Regions from separate parts of the Halomonas sp. N3-2A genome, predicted to be linked through region 1. Evidence: predicted binding sites of a transcription regulator. Region 1 holds the regulator's gene; the other holds the start of a gene.
What was found. Region 1 encodes sigma-54, which starts transcription at its own class of promoters, with help from an activator protein. Its sites were predicted from a motif close to TGGCACNNNNNTTGCTNT; they were not measured.
Positions count from the first base shown of each region.

Region 2: a site for sigma-54 is predicted at 3,177-3,194, ahead of CEK60_RS13065 (choice-of-anchor L domain-containing protein). Genes of this name have one in related genera too.

Region 1 covers NZ_CP022286.1:588,363-598,601, forward strand. Annotated here, with positions in the region: partial or broken gene CEK60_RS02570 (two-partner secretion domain-containing protein) at 1-2,116, opposite strand, end outside; partial or broken gene CEK60_RS02575 (hypothetical protein) at 2,191-2,809, opposite strand; gene yjgA (ribosome biogenesis factor YjgA) at 2,883-3,404, opposite strand; gene pmbA (metalloprotease PmbA) at 3,501-4,841, shown strand; gene CEK60_RS02590 (HPr family phosphocarrier protein) at 4,894-5,163, opposite strand; gene rapZ (RNase adapter RapZ) at 5,209-6,123, opposite strand; gene ptsN (PTS IIA-like nitrogen regulatory protein PtsN) at 6,199-6,669, opposite strand; gene hpf (ribosome hibernation-promoting factor, HPF/YfiA family) at 6,674-6,982, opposite strand; gene CEK60_RS02610 (RNA polymerase factor sigma-54) at 7,081-8,496, opposite strand; gene lptB (LPS export ABC transporter ATP-binding protein) at 8,602-9,327, opposite strand; gene lptA (lipopolysaccharide transport periplasmic protein LptA) at 9,394-9,897, opposite strand; gene lptC (LPS export ABC transporter periplasmic protein LptC) at 9,906-10,239, opposite strand, start outside.
Region 2 covers NZ_CP022286.1:2,780,719-2,790,957, reverse strand. Annotated here, with positions in the region: gene CEK60_RS13085 (SpoVR family protein) at 1-817, shown strand, start outside; gene CEK60_RS13080 (high-potential iron-sulfur protein) at 897-1,211, opposite strand; gene CEK60_RS13075 (Lrp/AsnC family transcriptional regulator) at 1,470-1,745, shown strand; gene CEK60_RS13070 (DNA/RNA non-specific endonuclease) at 1,807-2,670, shown strand; gene CEK60_RS13065 (choice-of-anchor L domain-containing protein) at 3,305-5,413, shown strand; tRNA gene CEK60_RS13060 (tRNA-Leu) at 5,620-5,706, opposite strand; tRNA gene CEK60_RS13055 (tRNA-Leu) at 5,750-5,836, opposite strand; tRNA gene CEK60_RS13050 (tRNA-Leu) at 5,954-6,040, opposite strand; gene rnr (ribonuclease R) at 6,287-8,689, shown strand; gene rlmB (23S rRNA (guanosine(2251)-2'-O)-methyltransferase RlmB) at 8,692-9,486, shown strand; gene rpsF (30S ribosomal protein S6) at 9,699-10,082, shown strand; gene rpsR (30S ribosomal protein S18) at 10,116-10,239, shown strand, end outside.

The DNA of each region.
Region 1 (10,239 bases):
TCTGGCTGATAGAGCTATTGTTGACTCCCACCAGGCCGCCGACATAATAGTTATCGCCAGTGACGTTACCAGTGGCATAGCTCTGGCTGATAGAGCTATTGTTGACTCCTACCAAGCCGCCGATAAAGGAGGTGCCAGTGACGTTGCCAGTGGCATAGCTCTGGCTGATAGAGCTTTGGTTGAATCCCACCAGACTGCCGGTGTAGTGCCCCCCCGTGATATCCGCCGCGACCAAACCGATACCGGTCAGGCTGGCGGGTGCTCTGGTGGCGCCGAAGAGGCCAACGCTATGTTCCCCGGGCCGGTTGATGGTCAGGCCGTTAATCACCAGGCTCTGGCCATCGAGGCTGCCGGTGAAGGGGGGGCCGCTGAAGGGGGGGCCGGAATAGCCAATGGGGAAGAAGCCTGCCCCAGCGTTCCAGCCAACGGTGCCACTGGCGTCGATGTTGCCCGTCAGTACGAAGTCATCGCTTAGCAGGGTGAGGGATGCCATGCCCTGTAAGCCGTAGATGTCAGTGAGCTGATAAGGGTCGGCACCGTTGCCGCTGCCCCCTTGCACGCGTAGGAAACTGGCGGTGGCTTCCTTAAGGCGGAAGTCGTTGGCGGTGAAGGTGGGCAGGTTGGCGCTGTTTTGTTGCCAGTGGCCGCTGGCCAGGTCAAAGACATCAACGTCGATAGCACCGGTGCTGGTGATATCTTTAGCGGCATCCAATACCAATGTACCGTTTTGCGCGGTAATGGACTGGTTGATGTTAATGTCGTTGTGGGCCTTCAGGGTGAGGGTGGTGGCGGTATTCCAGCTAACGGCGGCGTCTACATAGATGTCCCCGTTATCGCTGCCGGTGGCCACGGTTTGCAGGGTAACGTCAGTGTTGGCCAGATTGGCACTGAGGGTGTCCGCGCCAATGCCACTGTCGGTTTTCGAGTCACTACCGGTATTGATGTAGAAGTCGGTGGGGTCGATCAGCCATTCGCCGGTGTCGCCGTGGGCGGCGTGGGTCGTCACTTGTACCTCATCGGTGAAGCTAACCCTGGCCGCCGAGGTTTCGATAAAGCCGCCGTTGCCGCCATTCGGTGCCGAGGCATCCAGGGTGCCTGCTACTTCGACACGGCCACTGGTCATATCGCCCATCAGCATAATTTGACCATTCTCGCCGGTGGCCAGGGTGCGGGCCTGGGTAATGCCGGTGTGGTTGATCACGCTGGCGGTGAGGTCGTTGGCCGCTTTGGCAGTGAGGTAAACCAGGCCGCCGTCGGCGTGAATCGCACCGCCCTGTTCTATGTGGGTGGCCAGGCGCGCTTCTTCCACTTCAATCTTGACCGGGCCGCCCAGGTCGAGGGTGACACGGCTACCCGCGCCCATCAGGGTGCTGCCCTGGGGCGTTGCGATGCTGCCCGTGTTGATGATCTCGGCGGCGATCATCGCCACATGGCCCCCGGCAGCGCTGGTGATATTCCCGGCGTTGATGACCGCGTTGCCGCTGCTACCTTCGAAGGTGTAGTTGCCAGCCATGAAGTCTTCGGTGGAGATGTCCAGCGTGGAGGCGACCAGTGCCCCCACATCCACGCGTGCCGTTGAAGAGAAGTGTATGCCGTTGGGGTTGACCAAAAAGACCCGGCCATTAGCCTCTAGCGCACCGCGGACAGTGGATACTTCGCTACCGGTTACCCGGTTTAGGACGGCGGCATCCGCATTGGGCTGGTTAAAGTGAACGCGGTTGTGCTCACCAATGGAAAAACGCTCCCAGTTGATCGCCGTATGCTGGCTGGTTTGGTCAATGGTAAGCGTGTTGCCATGCGGGCTAAAGGCCGCATCACCGGCCACCACTGTACCGCCACTGGGTAGCTCGGCGTACGCATTGGAAGCGATGAACGAAAGCCCCAGGGTTGCCGCTGCCGGTATTGCGCCAATGGCCAAACGGCAAGTGCTACCCCGTGCTTTGATAGATGTTCCTACCTCCGAAATGGCTTGCCAAACACCCTTGCGATGGTTCCAGGCGATACGGTAACAACGATTCATAAACACGGCTTCCTGGTGACTCCCGTGGTTCATCATCGCTGTGTATGAAGAACAGGGATAACGGTGATGAGAGGTACTTATAAACTCCGCACCCATGTAGGCAGAATTTAAGCAGGTACTCCCGTCTATCGCTATCCCTGTAATTAGGTATATTGAGGTTAAAACCTGAATTAAGTCGGTGTGGCGATTGCCTGTTCAAGAATTGCCAAGCGCCCAGGCACCAAAGCATCCGCCACGGCGGTAATGCGTATCACGTTGGCAAGTTCTGGGTACGCCAGCCGTGCCACCAAAGCGCGTTCCGCCAACAGTTGCTGATGCACCGTCGCGGCAATGTCAGCGCTGGGTAGGCGAATGCCGATGAAGTTGGTGGCGTTGGGGAGTACGTCGGCACCCCTGGCCTTTGGCAAAATATCCTAAGGTGGAGTAGGTGTCTGCGGTGCTGGCGACGGTTTCTCCCTGTTCGTAGGTAGTGCGCAGAGCCAGGGCAATCAAGCCGTCAGCACCGGCATCTACTAACAGAGTTTCCAGCGCAATACCTTGCTGAGCACTCAAGTGTTGGCGCATACCCAGCGCTTCGGCATCGCCGTAGCAGTAAACGTGTTCGGCCAGGGCATCGCCAAAGTGTTCGCGCAGTGCGCGGTCGGGCATATCCAGGCCTTCATTAGAGCCCAGCCGATGGGGGGGGGCCTTGCCAATGCGGCGTTCTAATACTTTGATACCTGGGAGGGGGTTATGCGGGCCTTCGCCAGTTAAGTGCTTAGGATAACGGGGTGTGCTTTGGCAGGGCATGGTAAGTCCTAAAACAGTGTTAATGAATAACTTAAAACGTTTATTATGAACCAGTCATTGAGACATGCAGGGGTTAGAGTGCCAGCGTATCGCGTAAGTGCTTGAACAGCTTGCGCGAGCTGGTCGGTGGTTTACTTTGCTCACGCTCTTTACGCGCATTGCGTACCAGTTGTCGTATTGCCTGGCGATCAGCGTTAGGGTATTCCGCCATAAATAGATCGACAGCGCTGTCACCTTCTTCGACCAACCGATCGCGCCATTTTTCTAGCCGGTGAAAGGCATGATCGCGCTGCTCTTTTTCCTGCTCGATAGCGTCGAAGACACCCTGTATGGCAGTAAGGTCCTCTTTGCGGATAAGCTTGCCCACATATTGCATATGGCGACGGCGGCCTTCATGGGAGCGGATGCGCGAGGTTTCTTCTATGGCGCGTAACATGTCGTCAGAGAGCGGAAATTTTGCGCGCTCGGCAGGTTTCATCGCGATAAGCGTTTCGCCAAGCGCCTGAAGGGCATGCATTTCCCGCTTGAGCTGAGATTTACTGGGGCGCTCTTCTTGTTCATCAATATCGAAGGGCTCGGGGCGTTGCTTAGGCATACTAGAACTCACTAATTAGTTTCGTTTGCAGCATTATATCAGGCTGCGACCACAACATTGATCCGCCAATGCGATTCAGGCGAAAAGGAGGCCAAAATGGCACAAGCATTTGATGCAGCGGCCCAGCAGGTACTGTTAACCCAGCGTGCTGAAGAGGCGCTTGCGCTGGCAAAAAAATTAGGCGCAGATGCTGCTGAGGTAGGCGCTAGTGTAGATCAAGGTCTTGGGATAAGCGTGCGTCTTGGTGAAGTTGAAACTGTTGAGCTTTCACGTGATCAAGGGATTGCCATTACGCTATATGTTGGGCAGCGCAAGGGCAGCGCCTCGTCTACCGATGCCAGCAGCGCGTCAATTAAAGCCACGGTAGAGAAAGCCCTGGCAATTGCCCGTTATACGGGTGAGGATCCTGCCGCAGGGTTAGCAGATGCGTCGCTAATGGCAACTGACCTACCTGACCTTAAAGTGCATTATCCCTGGGCGTTGACGACCGATGAAGCAATCGATTTGGCGCTGGCATGTGAGCAAGCGGGGCGTGATGTAGCGGGAATTCATCAGTCGGAAGGCGCTTCGCTATCCAGTGGTGAGGGAGTGCGAGTTTACGCGAACAGCCACGGTTTCCTCGGCACCCAGAAAGGCAGCAGCCATTCACTTTCCTGTATGCTGATTGCACAGGATGAGAAGGGCATGCAGCGCGATTACGATTATACCTCGGCTCGTAATCCTGCCATGCTTCGAGATCCTGCGGAGGTTGGCCGCGAAGCGGCATTACGCACGCTACGTCGGTTAGGCGCTCAACGGCCGCCAACAGGCACCTTCCCAGTGCTGTTCGACCCATCACTTTCCAGCGGCTTGGTAGGTCACTTGATGGGGGCGTTGGCAGGTGGGGCGCTTTATCGCGAATCCTCTTTCTTATGTGATCGTTTAGGTAGCCCGCTATTCCCGAGCTGGTTTGGTTTGGAAGAACGGCCTATGGAGGTGGGGGCGACGGCTAGCTCGCCGTTTGATGCTGAAGGCGTTCAGACTCGCAACAATCGCTTTATTGATCAGGGTAGTGTGGCCAGCTATATGCTGTCTGCTTACAGTGCGCGGCGTTTAGGCATGCAATCGACAGGTAATGCAGGTGGGGCACGCAATTTACGTTTGTTAGCGCCGCTGACGCCCCGAGATGATTTGCTGAAGCAGATGGGGCGTGGCATTTGGGTGACTGAGCTAATGGGGCAGGGGGTTAACGGCGTGACTGGCGACTATTCGCGAGGCGCGGCAGGCTTCTGGGTAGAAAATGGCGAAATACAGCACCCTATCGAAGAATTCACTATTGCCAGTAATTTGAATAGCATGTTTGCTGGCTTGGTCGCCGTCGGTGATGACATCGATACCCGTGGCAGTATTCACACGGGTAGCTGGCTAATTGATGCAATGACCGTCGCTGGTAACTAACAACTGAGCTAACAGCTCAGTTAGCACGTTGGCTGACGCTGTTTTGCTGATGTTAGTGCTCTTCGTCAAAACGTGCGTCGAACAGCGCTTCAATCGCCTCTAGCGCTTGTTCGGCGTCGTCGCCTTCCGCATGAACTCTAAGTTCAGTGCCACAAGGGGCGGCCAGCATCAATAACGACATAATGTTGGCCGCGTCTGCCATTTGTTGTTGTTTGTAAACGTGAATGTTGGCAGAAAATTGTTGGCCACACTTGACGAGTTTTGTCGCTGCGCGAGCATGAAGGCCGCGCTGATTAGTGAGTGTTAAGGTTCTTTCTGGCACTCTGGTTCCTTTTAGCCGAGTGGGGTCGTGAAGAAAAGGCGTTGCTTATTGCGCGTCTGTTGAAGGCGCGGATGTGGAGGGCTGCTGCTCACTGAGGGTGTACTGCAGGCCTAGCTCACGATGACGGAGTTGAACCTCTCCCGCTTGTTTTACCAGCATTTGCGCCAGTTGTTCCACCATGAAGACAGAGCGGTGCTGCCCGCCGGTACAGCCAATCGCAATCGTCATATAACTGCGTTGGCTATTTTGGTAAGCGGGTAGCCACTTTTCCAGCCATGTCTGGATATCATTGCGCATTTCTTCTACGACAGGATATCCCTTCAGAAAGTGGATGATATTGGCATCACGGCCAGTGTATTGGCGCAGTGTAGGATCCCAGTACGGATTTGGTAGGCAGCGCACGTCAAAGACGAGATCTGCGTCAAGTGGGACGCCCCGTTTATAGCCAAATGACTCTAGTGTCAGCGTTAATCTATCTTCACGCTGTTGGGCAACCTGATCCGTTATCCGGCGGCGCAGGTCATGAACCGACAGACGCGATGTGTCGATCATCAGGTCAGCCAGATCACGGATGTCGAGCAGGGTTTCTTCTTCTTTATTGATGGCCTCTTCAAGCGTCATGTCACTATCACGCGTAAGAGGGTGGCGACGACGCGTGGCTGAGTATCGCTCAAGAAGAATTCGCGCATCGGTGGTTAGATAGATAACCTGGAAGTGAATGCTTTTCTGGCGCAAAGATTCAAGCATTTTTGGCAGTTGCTTTAATGCAGCAGGTAAATTGCGCGCATCGATACTTACCGCTAGTTGGGGGCGTGCCCCTTGCTCACGAAGCTCATCCACCAGGGAGCTGAGTAGCATGGCGGGCAGGTTATCGATGGCACAATAGCCAAGATCTTCTAACGCTTGTAAGGCGATAGATTTACCGGACCCTGAACGGCCGCTAATGATCACCAATTGCATAGAGTTTCTCTTGGCATGCCAATAAAAATGGAGGTAAACGTTGGACTTAGTAGGCAGTGTCTAGCGGTGGACCCTTTAGCTAACAGGCTGTTCACGAATTTTTGCTGTTATAAGGTCCAATAGCTCACGTTGGCTAGCCGCTCTACGAAGCTGCTGACGTGTGTCAACGCTGTTCATGATAGACGCCACTTGCCCTAATAAGGCTAAGTGCGTGTCGTCCGCCTCTTCGGGTACTAAAAGTACGAAAACAAGGTCGACGGGATCGCCATCAATAGCATCGAAATCTACAGGCTCGGCTAACTTTAAAAAACCAGCGATAGGCGAGCTGCAGTGAGGGCTACGGGCGTGAGGAATGGCAACGCCGTTGCCTATTCCAGTGCTACCCAAACGCTCACGACCAATCAGGCGGCTGAAGACTTCTTGGCTATCTAGGCTTGGCGTGTTTTGCGCAATAAAGGTGCTGAAAAATTCCAGCACCCTTTTTTTGCTGCCCCCGGGGACGTCATACAGCACGCGCTCCGGGGGAAGTATGGTTTCCAACGTCATTGAGTTAACGCACGCCAGCGCCTTGGGCGCGAGCTTGTGCTTTTTCCTTGTGTTTAACGAGTTGACGGTCAATTTTGTCCGCTAGTGCATCAATCGCAGCATACATATCATTGTCTAATGCTTCTGCGTGTAGATCGGCTCCTGCAGCATGCAGGGTGCAGGCAGCTTGCTGACGCTCCTTTTCAACAGATAAGGTTACTTGTACGGTGGTGATGTTGTCATAATGGCGCTCAACGCGTTCCAGCTTCTCATTTACATAGTCACGCAAGGCGTCAGTCAGATCTACGTGATGACCAGTGATATTTACTTGCATTGACGTGCTCCTTATCCATCGGACTGTTCTTCGATTGTAACCCTTTTTGCGCTATTGCAAAGCCCCTAGACAGACTTTGTCTCGTTAGCACTGTTTTATTAGCGTAAACGGCGGCGCTCGCTTGAAGAGGGAATGCCCATCGACTCGCGATATTTGGCCACCGTTCGCCTTGCTACATTAATGCCACCCTCTTCCAATAGCGCCACGAGGCGGCTGTCTGAGAGCGGTTTGCCGGGCGGTTCATCTTGCACCAGTTTTTTGATTCGAGCCCGGATGGCGGTGCTGGAATGACTGTCGCCGCCGTCCTGGCCACTTACTTGGCTGGAAAAGAAGTATTTGAGTTCGAACACACCGCGCGGGGTATGGATATATTTCTGGGTGGTGACCCTGGAAATAGTAGATTCATGCATTTCAACGGCGTCTGCGATGTCGGCTAAAATCAGCGGTTTCATGGCTTCTTCACCGTGTTCCAGAAAGCCTATTTGGCGCGCTATGATTTCTCGGCCCACCCGCAGTAGCGTATCATTTCGACTTGAAAGGCTCTTGATGAGCCAGCGCGCTTCCTGGAGATGCTCTTTTAAAAACTGGTTATCTTGGCTCTTGTCAGCCCGTTTGATGAGGCTTGCGTAGTCAGGTTGAATGCGCAAGCGCGGCAGTGCCTCTGGGTTTAGCTCCAGGTGCCATCCTTCGTGGTCATGGCGGACGACTAAATCTGGCGTTACATAGCTGTCATCTGTGTCGCCAAAGGCACTTCCTGGGCGAGGATCAAGGCTGCGGATCAAGCGAATGACGTCATCAAGCTGCTCATCATCCAGGCTTAACCGCCGCTTTAGCAAACGCACATCATCCTTACCGAGCGCTTCAAGAAATTGACGCACTAGCCGCTTGGCAGGCATCAGCAGCGGTGTATCTTCGGGTAGTGAGGCGAGCTGCAGCATTAAGCACTCCCGCAGGTCGCGCGCAAATACACCGGTGGGCTCAAACTGTTGAAGGCGCAGCAAGGTTGTTTCAACTTCACGCTGGCTAAGGCCTTCATGCCCTTGGGCTTTAAGTCCTTCGCGAATGTCATTGAGAGGCTGGGTTAGGTAGCCGTTGGCATCCAGTGCATCGATGAGGCTTTCAGCAATGGCATGGTCGCGTGGTGAAAAATCTGTCATGGCGAGTTGCCAAAGTAAGTGGCCATGCAAACTTTGACCCGCGGCTTGACGCTCAAAGTCAGGCCCCTCGCTGCTGGTGCCATGGCTGCCTAGGTCTTGATAAGTGTCTGACCAGTCACTGTCAGTAGAGAGTTCATTAGGAATGCTTTCGGACCATTCAGCTTCCTGGGGTTCACTAACGGCCTGTTCGCCGAACTCATCTTCCTGCTCAAGCATTGGATTGGCATCAAGTGCTTGCTGAATTTCTTGACGGAGGTCCAGCGTTGATAGCTGTAACAGGGCGATGGCCTGCTGCAGCTGAGGTGTCATGGTCAGCTGTGTACCGATACGCAATTGAAGAGAAGCTTTCATGACCATCTGAGAACCACTCGTTAATCAGAAAGCTCCACCCTAGTGCGAGTTATGGCTTGGTGCAAGTGCAATAACTATGCCACCACTACTATTTTTTCTGCAGGTGGCTGTTTACAGGCGGAAATCAGCCCCCAAATAAACGTCTCTTACCCGCTGGTTGTTGAGAATTTCCTGAGGGGGGCCACTGGCGATGATATGACCGTCACCTACAATGTAGGCAATATCGCAAATATCTAGTGTTTCCCTGACGTTATGATCAGTGATCAGCACGCCGATATGGCGTTTTTTGAGGGCTCGAATGATCGTTTTAATATCACCCACTGAGATCGGGTCAACGCCGGCAAATGGCTCATCAAGCAGAATAAAGGCCGGCTCTGTCGCGAGGGAGCGTGCGATCTCAACACGTCTACGCTCTCCGCCCGAAAGACTCATGCCGAAGTTGTCACGAATGTGCGTGATGTGGAAATCTTCCAGTAGCGACTCAAGGCGCTGCTCCCGGGCGTTACGATCGAGTTCTTTACGAGTTTCCAAGATTGCCATGATGTTGTCGGCGACAGAAAGTTTGCGAAAAATAGAGGCTTCCTGAGGCAAGTAGCCAATACCTGCCATTGCACGTTCGTGCATGGGGGCATGGGTTAAATCAAGCTCGTCAATGCCAACCTTTCCCGCATCAGACTTTACCAAGCCGACAATCATATAAAACGATGTCGTTTTGCCAGCGCCATTGGGGCCTAGCAGCCCTACCACGCTGCCTTGAGATATCTCTAGGTTAATATCTTTAACGACACGGCGGCGTTTATAGCTTTTGGCTAGGTGGCGAGCATAAAGGGTTTTTATCGGCGCTGATTCTGAGGCTGTGGTTTGAGGTGCAGGCTCTGCGTTATTTGTCGCCACTGGACACTCCTATTGTTCCGGCTGAAGAGTCATGCGGATACGTTGTGGTTCACTACCACTAACATCAGAACGCGCCTGAACCACACCTTGGTCGATAAAATACTCTAAGCGTCCACCTTCAAAGCGATCTGCTTGCTGGGTCAGTTCCGCTTGGTCAATGAGCTCTACCCGACGCTCGGCAACATGATAAATAATGCGCTTTGCCCAGCCTTCCATTGGGCTAGCTTGGTCTTCGAGCTGGTTGCGTATATAGGCTCGTCCACCGGTTGCAACGGCGCGCGATAGCTCGCCAGCATCGTTGCGCTGAATCTCAACGCGATCTCCGCGCAGTTGCATATTGCCCTGCCGAATATCGACGTTGCCTGAATACACAGCAGTGCCTGCGCGTTGATCGAGATCTAAACGGTCAGCCTCTACTTCTACGGGGGCTTGGCTTTGTGCCATGACCGGTAGCGCTGCCGCTGAAATGGGTAGTGCAATGACGAAGAGTGCCGTGCGAATAAGAGCGTTCATCGCGACTCCTACTGAGAACGAGTGGCAGGCGGGTGAACGCCGCGCACGTTATTGGTTAAGCGGATCTGGCTATCATCCAGCCATACATCCATGCGTGAAGCGCCAATGCGCTGGGGCGGTTGCTGAAGTATGGTTTCGGCATCGCTCCAAGCATGACGGGTGGTGCCATCATAATGTAATAACTCTGTATTCAGCTGCCAGCCCTCGTCGGGTGCAAGTAATTGGGCTGAGCCAGCTAGCGTGAGCACCTGCGTGTCAGTATTTAGGGTGCCGGTCTTCGCCGTCGCTAGCCATTGACGCTCTTCGCTATCGAATAGTGTTGCCCTGGGGGAGAAGACATCT
Region 2 (10,239 bases), 2.2 Mb from region 1:
AAACTTGCTCTACTTTATTGAGAAAAATGCGCCACTTCTAGCTCCTTGGCAGCGCGAAATTGTGCGTATCGTACGTAAACTGGCGCAGTACTTTTACCCCCAGAGACAAACCCAGGTGATGAACGAAGGATGGGCTTGTTTCTGGCACTATACGCTGATGAATCGTTTATACGATGAAGGGAAAGTCGATGAAGGCTTGATGCTGGAGTTTTTGCAATCTCATGCCGCGGTTATCAATCAGCCAGGCTTTGATAGCCCACACTACAGCGGCCTTAATCCCTACGCGTTGGGATTTGCGATCTTTATGGACATTAAGCGGATTTGTGATGCGCCAACGGATGAAGACCGGGAGTGGTTTCCCGATATTGCGGGTAGCCCGTGGCGCGATACCGTTGAGTTTGCAATGCGGAACTTCAAGGATGAGTCGTTTATACAGCAGTTTTTATCCCCCAAGGTAATACGCGATCTCAAGCTGTTCTTAATTGTTGATGATGATCAGATGGAAACACTGGACGTCGCCGCAATTCATAATGAGCGAGGCTATCGGCGAGTGCGTGAGGCGCTGTCAACTCAATATGCGTTATCGGTGCGTGAGCCCAATATTCAAGTTGTCGAAGCGGCTATACGCGGAGATCGTTCGTTGACGTTACACCATGTACAAGATAGCCGTCGGCCCCTTGGTCGCAGCGTATATCCGGTGATTCGCCATTTGCAGCAGCTATGGGGATTTCCGGTGCATTTGGTCTCAATGGAAGAGGGGCGTGTGACGCGCCGTTATCAGTGGCCGATTGAGGAGGAAAACAAAGAGGTGAGTTAAGGTTAAATAACTACCCCGCGGCAAGCGCGGGGTAGTGGTCAAGCTTGGTTTGTTTTACCAAGACAGGTGGCTACTAACATTAGCCTTTGGCAGTCCAGGACTGACACCAGCCGCCTGCTTCAACGCTATTTTGCGGGAACAGCTGGCAACCTGCAGTTTCTGCATTAAAGAACATGCAGTTTGAGCACAGCTCTCCTTCCTCGTAGGCCGGGTGGTCGCTTGCATTACTGGCTACTTCAACGTAGTTAAGTGCCTGAGCAGTAGAATTAGACGGGTCAAGGCGAGGCAGTTCCTGGGCAAAAGCAGTCTTTGACAGGATGCCAGCACCCAATGGCAGGGCGGCTAGACCCATTACGCTATTACGTATGAACTTACGACGGCTCTGATTAGCCATGGTGTCTCCTTAGCGTCACGGTTTGACGTTTTTTTGCTTATGTTATTGGGTGGTGAACCACCTCTAATACTCCGACAAGGCTAATAAGCCGGAGTTCTCTAAGCCATGCTAGCGCATGCTCAAAATTAGTGCGAATAACCTTATGAAAAGCGCGACAATTAACCACGTCACTGAGCGGTGCTTGGTCTTAGCAAGCAGCCTGTTATACTCGCCTCTGGTTGCTGATTAGATTGTTGTTAACGCTATTTTGGGGGTGCTATGCAAAACGCTGTGATTTTAATCAATACTGAGAAAGGCCAGGTAAAGGCAGTCGCCGAGCGCCTTGCTGATGTAGACGGTATTAGTGAAGTCTATTCGACGTGTGGTCGCTATGATTTGGTCGCTATTGCCCGGACCCCTGATTTTGAAAGCCTTGCTGAACTGGTCACAGAACGCCTAAACGCGGTCGAGGGCATTAGTGATACCGAAACGCTTAATGCGATGCAGGTGCACTCCCGTCACGACCTAGAAACGATGTTTTCCCTGGGCTGGTAACCAATAAATTACCTGACATAAAAAGCAGGATGCAGAATCATTATTGTAGGGAGTAAGTCTGTTGGGGAAATCGCTTTCGCGCTGGCGTCGTCAGGGAAAACGCCTGGGTATCGCTGTGCTTTTTGTCATAGTAGGAACGGGGCTTTGGGAGTTTCAGGAGCGTCAGCATCAGGATGATTATACCTGGATGGGTGTGCCTACCTGGGATGGGTTTCAGCTAACAACGTTTCACCGTGTGCTAAGAAACGATGGCTTCTTAGCGGGATGGTCTGATGTGCGGGTAAACCCACTTTGGGTCAGTTATCAAGTCGAAGCGGTGTCCGATGATACTCGTATTGGCCCACGGCCTAATTTTAAAGCTGACTGGCGCACGTTATGGCCAATAGGTACGGCTAGCTATTCCGGCAGTGGTTATGATCGCGGACACTTAGCACCTAACTATGCCATTGCAGCGGTGCATGGTCGTAACGCTCAAGTCGATACCTTCTTGATGAGTAACATGACGCCTCAGCGACCTAACTTGAATCGCCAGCTTTGGCAGCGCCTTGAAGAGTCGGTGATGGACCATTTTGCACCGCGCTTTGATCGCTTGCAGGTGATTACTGGGCCTATTTTTCCTGAGCGCTACATGGACAATGTGTTTAATCGCGTTGGTTTTGTGGAAGTGCCAGAAGCGTTCTATAAGATCATTGTTGTGCCGAATGAAGAGGCACCGCTGGCGCTTGCCTTTATCATGCCGCAAGACGTTCGTGGTAATGAACCGTTAGATGATTATCTGGTAACTATCGATGAGATCGAGTCGCGCACAGGGCTAAACTTCTTCCCTGATTTAGCGGCAGAGCGTGAAGCTGTCCTGGAAGGGCAATTGCGTACTCAAGGCTGGGCGCTAGAAGAAGTAGCGCGTCGTCCTGGGCGTTTCCAATAATTTGTCTAATTAAAGCATTTAAAGTCAAAGCGTTTTCGAGGGCATATATTTAGCTCGAAGGCAATCTCGTCTAACTCTCTCTTCTAGCTCTTCCTGGTTAGTGGTGTTTGACAGCGAGATGGATGCTGATGGGTTGGCGGAAAATTTTATCTTTGCCTGATAGTACAACTTTGACAGTAACCTAAACGGCTACTCTTCTTCGCGATTCGTTTTGAGAAGAGTGGCCGTTTTTATTGCATGGATGCCCCGGAATTTATATGGATGCCCGTCTTAAAACAAACAACGATAATAAAAGACAGTCACTTCCAGAGCACTTCTTTCTATGCATTATCAGCCGCTCCTCCAGCGACTGCGACAAACGTTTTTACCTGGCGTGGATAGCTACATCGGCATAACGCAATCGCTCGCTGGCAAGCCACATTCAATCTGAACTTCTTACTGGGCTGAATTTTTATATATTTTGCCTAAGTTAGACTAATTATTCTTATGGATTGATATGGCGGTAGTGGCATGGTTTTTGCTAATATTTGGATGCCCGCTTGGGCTATGCATCTTCACTCTTGATTAAGCATATATTTATGCGGTGTGTTCTGAGCAATCATGCTAATAGATCAGTACTGGAGGGGGTAGGTAAGTGACTGTAAAAAAAGAAGAGTATGAATTTTCCGCGCTGGATGATGAACTGTTGGCGAGTTATTATCTAAGTTTCCACGATCTAATGACTCAGGCGGAAGAAACTACAGCTTCAGATATTGCGGCTGATTCTGTTAACAAAGTTCTGGGAGGGGGGATAGCAACTAACGTTACCTATACCGGCTCAAGTAATGCTGCATTTTGGGTTGATAACTTTGAAATTCTGCCAGAAGAAGATTCTGAGTTGCCAGCGTACCAATATGGTCAGGGTATTATGTTGTCGACAGGTGGGTTCCCAAGCTCAGAGAATACCACGACTGGGTATAGTGTGAGTCACGGGGAGTTGGGAGACCCAGATCTAACCGAAACGGCAATTGAAGCATTTCCAGGAGCGGGTAGCACAAACGATGCGTCAGTCATTGAGTTTACGGTAAACGTCAATGACCCGGATGTGGATACACTTCGTGCGAGCCTCGTATTTGGCTCAGAAGAGTTCCCTGAATATGTAGACAGTGATTTTGTAGATATTGCTGCTCTATATGTAAACGGCGTTAACTACGCTGAGTTTACTGCTACGGATAAGCCTCTAAGTGTTATTTCAGATAACCTTGAGTCAGGTGTATTTATTGATAATAGCAATCAATTTAGTTCTCCTTATGCAATTGAGTGGGACGGCTTTAGCAGAGAGATTGTCGTTCGTGCTCCCCTTCAGCAAGGCGAGAATACCGTCAAGATTGGTATTGCTGATACTGGTGATTCCATTCTGGATTCAGGTCTTTTTGTATCTGATCTCTCTCTGATTGGTGGGGGAGGCTCTGGCGGCGGTGTGCTCAGTGCGTTGGCCCCGGATGCTGGGGGCAAAGTCACTACAACTTCGGCTGCAGAAGAAGTCACGTTGAATGAGCAGGCAAACACCGTCACAGGCAGTACTACTGAGTTGAATGGTGATGTCATTGTTGGTTTTGAGTCGAATGACAAAGTAGTTGTTAAAGATAGCTTTTTTGATGTGTCAGATGTGATATTTAGCCTTGGGTCGGTGATTTTAGATATTGATTCTAATCAGGACGGGGAAAATGATACGACGCTGACGTTTGCGGACTTGGATGATCCAGATAGCTTTGTATTTACACAAGCTGAGGATGGAACCACGATCACCCTTGAGGAGACTTCTCCGGAGCCAGAACCAGAACCAGAGCCAGAACCAGAGCCAGAACCAGAGCCAGAACCAGAGCCAGAACCAGAGCCAGAACCAGAGCCAGAACCAGAGCCAGAACCAGAGCCAGAACCAGAACCAGAACCAGAACCAGAACCAGAACCAGAACCAGAACCAGAACCAGAACCAGAACCAGAACCAGAACCAGAACCAGAACCAGAACCAGAACCAGAACCTGTTCAACCTGCGCCAGTGGCCAGTAATGATGATCTAGCGGGTCGTTTTGGCTGGCTGGCCAGTGGCAACCTGTTTGCTGACAATGGCAATGGTGCTGATCAGGCTGCTGGGGACGATGCAATTGTCATCACTGCCATTGATGGTCAGGATGTTGTTTTCAATACGGCGATGACGCTGGACTCCGGTGCGAGTGTGATTGTGCAGGAAAATGGCGACTTCACTTATGACCAAGGCTCTGCGTTTACTGCTTTGGCAGAAGGTGAGGCGGCTATCGATACTTTCGAGTATTCAATTGCCGGTAGCCAAGGCGCAGCAGCATCAGCAGTTGTTTCTGTGGAGCTGGGTGAAGCAATCGATAGCGTCGAGATTTCGGCTATTGAGGCGCTTTACCAGATGGCGTTTGACCGCGAGGCGGATGCCGAAGGGTTGGAGTACTGGTCCGGTATTCGTGACGAAGGTAGCAGTCTGTTTGAGGTGGCTGACTACTTCTTAGCATCGGAAGAGTTTGCCAGCGAGCATGGTGATAACCTGGACGCTGATGACTTCCTAATGGTGCTTTATGACAATACCTTTGACCGTGCGCCCGATGCAGAAGGGCTTGAGTACTGGTCTGAGGTGCTGGTCACTGAGCAGGCTGGCCAGGGCGATGTAATGGCTTACTTCGCCTCATCCGACGAAATGCACAGTAAGTATCTGGCGGAAGGCTTTATCTTCGCCTGATAGTGCAACTTCGTTCGTAATCTAAGCGGCTATTCTTCCTAAATGACGACGGTCGAGAAGAGTAGTCGCTTTGTTTATCTTCAGCCCAACAGGCGCCAACGCTCTATGTGAATCGAGGCATGACATGTAGAGGTGAGAATTAAAAGTCAGAGGGAGAATAAGTGTAAATGAGGAGGGAGAGGGGTAGGTCAATAACATTACAATGTTGGTGCCCAGGAGAGGACTTGAACCTCCACGACCATACGGTCACTAGCACCTGAAGCTAGCGCGTCTACCAATTCCGCCACCTGGGCATATCATATTTCGCTACTGATTTTACTGCTGTTTGTATTCGTATGGTGCCCAGGAGAGGACTTGAACCTCCACGTCCATACGGACACTAGCACCTGAAGCTAGCGCGTCTACCAATTCCGCCACCTGGGCGAATACAAACGTTTTGCTAATACATCATCAATACTATCTTTCAAGTACTATCTCTTAATAGTACCGCTTGCTGCTGCACCGTTTTACATCATGTAAAGGGAGTGACATGATATAAAATGGTGCCCAGAAGAGGACTTGAACCTCCACGTCCATACGGACACTAGCACCTGAAGCTAGCGCGTCTACCAATTCCGCCATCTGGGCAAGTGGCGCGTATGATACCGAGGCCACGCTTAAATGCAAGACCCGGTAACTGTTTTTTATCATTAAAATCGTACAATTGCCGTGCTAGGTGGTTGGGTGATTGAGCGGGCAGCGCTATAATGCAGTTATGACCAAACCAAACATGATGTTTTTCAGCCAATCATTGGCTGAATCCTCCCGCCCGCAGCGCACTGCGCCTGCGCAAACTGTCTGCCTCCCGCAAACGCAATCAAGGATGTTGATCGCATGAAGTACTGGACGTTGAGTGATGATCCGCACGCCGAGCGCGAGGCGCAAAAGTATGATAATCCTGCGCCCAGCCGCGAATATTTATTAGCTGCCCTGGAAACGTACGGCAAGCCAATAACCCACGAAAATATGAGCCGCATGCTCGGCATTGAAGATGAAGATCATCTTGAAGCTATTCGCCGTCGTATGGCTGCCATGGAACGTGATGGTCAGGTGCTGCGCGATCGTCGCGGCGCTTATGCACTAATTGACAAGCTTGACCTTATTAAAGGGAAGGTGCTGGGCCACCGAGATGGCTTTGGCTTCCTGCTGCGTGATGATGGCAAAAAGCCGGACTTAGTCTTGCCCCCGCGTCAGATGCGCCGTGTTTTCCACGGCGATTATGTGCTGGCGCGTGTTAGTGGCCGCGACCGCCGTGGCCGTGATGAGGCGACTATTGCCGATGTGATTGCGCGAAACACCCAAACGATTGTGGGTGTATATCGTAGTAACTCGCCTGAGTTTGGTGTGCTGATTCCTGAAAATCCACGTATTACCCAGGAAGTTATCATTCCTCATACGGCAAGCGCTGGCGCGAAAGACGGGCAGGTAATATCTGCAAAAATCGTTCAGCAGCCGGCCACGCGTGTTCAGCCAGTTGGTGAAGTTATCGAAGTGCTGGGCGAGCGGATGGATCCTGGCATGGAAATAGATATCGCGATTCGTAGCTACGATATTCCCGCTGAGTTTCCGCCAGAAGTGCTTGACCAAACCAGCGGTATTTCAGCAGAAGTATTAGAGGAAGATAAGCAACACCGCGTCGATTTGCGTGAGATTCCGTTGGTCACCATTGACGATGGATCCGCCAAAGACTTTGATGATGCGGTGTGTGCCTGGAAAACCAAGTCGGGCAGTTGGAAGCTGTTGGTCGCAATTGCCGATGTGTCGCACTACGTGCGTCCGGGCACCGCGCTCGATGATGAAGCGCGTACGCGGGGTAACTCGGTGTACTTCCCAGGCCAGGTTGTGCCGATGCTGCCTGAGCTGCTCTCAAATGGCTTGTGTTCGTTAAATCCGCAAGTAGATCGCCTTGTGATGGTCTGTGAGATGAACATCTCCAAGACGGGCGCTATTAGCCGCTACTCGTTCTACGAAGCGGTAATGAACTCCCATGCCCGCCTGACCTACAATAAAGTGGCGGCCATCCTCGATAACGAGAGTGATGAAGGAGAAGCGCTGCGCAATGAGCACAAGGCGCTAGTGAAGCCGTTGCAAAATTTGCACGAGCTTTATGGCCTGCTGCGTAGTGCCCGAGAAGAGCGTGGTGCGATTGATTTTGATACCACCGAAACGGCGATTATCTTCAATGATGAGCGCAAGATTGAAAAAATTGTCCCGCGTACTCGCAACGATGCTCATAAGCTAATTGAGGAGTGTATGCTGGCGGCCAATGTGGCTACCGCGCGCTTCCTGGATAAGCATGACTTGCCCGCTCTTTACCGTATTCACGAGCGCCCGACCCCGGAGCGCCTTGATAAACTGCGTCTGTTCTTGAGTGAGCTGGGGCTTTCCGTTGGTGGTGGCGATATGCCGACGCCTCAGGACTATCAAGCGTTACGTGAGGCGATTATTGATCGCCCAGATGCTGACATCATCCAAACCGTCATGCTGCGCTCAATGAACCAGGCGGTTTATTCGCCCCAGAATGAGGGGCACTTTGGCTTGGCTTACCAGGCCTATGCGCACTTCACCTCACCGATTCGTCGTTACCCTGATCTATTGGTGCATCGCGCCATTCGCTCGGTGATTCGTGGGCCACGACAAACCAATACGGTTGTTCGGGTAGAAGGCGCACCGGTTGATCCGCCAAGCAAGTGGTGTCCTTATACCTTCGAGCAAATGCTTGAGTTGGGTGAGCACTGCTCAATGACCGAGCGGCGGGCTGATGAAGCAACCCGTGATGTTGAAAGTTGGCTCAAGTGTGAGTTTATGTCCGACAAGCTGGGCGAAACGTTCGAAGGTACTATCGCCTCGGTGACTCAGTTTGGCTTGTTTGTGCGTCTGGATGACTTCTATGTCGAAGGGTTGGTGCATGTCACCTCGCTGCCTTCTGACTACTACCACTATGAGGCTGAGAAGCACCGCCTCAAAGGTGAGCGCACAGGCACGACCTACCGCTTGGGTGACGGGCTTACGGTTCAGGTTGCGCGGGTAGATATGGATGATCGTAAGATCGACTTTGGTTTAGCTGACGAGAAACCCCGGCCACGCCGCCAGCCGCGCAAGCGCCGCGGTGGAGAGGGTGGTGCTGGAGTAGAAGGGGGAGCTAACAAAGCAGCATCGGCTGATAAGCAGCCGACGCGCCGTGGGCCAAGACGCACGCGTAATGGCCCGCGTAAACCATCACCGAATAAGGGTTGAGCATGAAATCGTCGTCTCGACGTAGCTCGCGTCCGGCTGTTCGTACTCCGGATGGGCTAGACCAAGTGTATGGCGTTCACGCCCTGGAAAGCCTGCTGGAACGGGGCGAAACGCCCCTTGAGTTGTGGGTGCAGCAAGGAGCGGGTAACCGCTTGAAGGAAGTGGTTGCGAGCGCTCAGGCTCGTGGTGCGCGGATTAAAGAGCAGTCTCGAGACTTGCTGGATCAGCTTACTCAGGGTGCAGCCCACCAAGGGGTTGTGGCATTTTGCCCGCCGCTGGTTCCCGAAGGGGAAGAGTCGTTGTGGTTGAAGCTACGCGCATGGCAAGCGTCTGCACCGCCGCTATTGTTAGTGCTGGATGGTGTTACCGATGTCCATAACTTTGGTGCGTGCCTGCGCAGTGCTGATGCCGCCGGTGCCCACGGTGTGATTGTGGCTAAGGATAAAGCCGCGCCGTTGAACGCGACGGTGCGGAAAGTAGCTTGCGGCGCAGCCGAGGTGGTACCTGTTTATCAGGTTACTAACCTATCGCGTACATTGGCTAAGCTAAAAGATGCCGGTGTGTGGATTACCGGTACTGCTGGTGAAGCTGAGGCTAGCCTGTTTGAGATTGATATGACTGGCCCGACTGCATTAGTGATGGGCGCTGAAGGGAAGGGCATGCGCCGGTTAACCAGGGAAGCCTGCGATAACTTGGCAAAGTTGCCTATGGCCGGACAGGTGTCCAGCCTAAACGTATCGGTCGCAACAGGCATTTGTTTGTTTGAAGCTGTTCGGCAGAGGCAGCTTGCAAGTTAAGCACTAGCCCACTAGAATGCTTGCGCCCGTTTAACTTTAAGCGGGCGCTCGTATTGGTTAACAGTTAATACGAAAAACAGTTCTGCTTGATGCCCCAAATGACATCGTTCGCGGTGAGCAACGGGCATTTCAGTTAACTCCTTGCTTCCCTGTCGTCATTGATACAGCTGTGTCAATACACACCGGAAGCTGTCAAACCGCAAGGAGATTCCATGCGTCATTATGAAATCGTGTTTATGGTCCACCCGGATCAGAGCGAGCAAGTGCCGGCTATGGTCGAGCGCTACACCAGCATTGTTACCGAAAACGGTGGCACTGTGCATCGCTTGGAAGATTGGGGCCGTCGTCACCTGGCTTACCCGATCAACAAGATCCACAAAGCCCACTACGTGCTGATGAACGTTGAGTGCACCGGCGAGACTCTCGAAGAAATCGAGAACATCTTCCGTTTCAACGACGCCATCATCCGCAGCTTGGTTGTTCGCTGCAAAGAAGCGATCACCGAAGCTTCTCCGATGATGAAGCCGGCAGAAGAAAAGCGTCCGCGTCGCGAAGACAAACCGCGCGCAGAAGAAGCTGAAGAAGAAACTGCCTAATTTCATCCACCGCACGTTTTAAGGAGCTAGTCCATGGCACGTTTTTTCCGTCGCCGTAAGTTTTGCCGCTTCACTGCTGAAGGCGTCAAGCAGATCGACTACAAAGATCTCGATACGCTGAAGGCTTACATCACCGAAACCGGCAAGATCGTTCCGA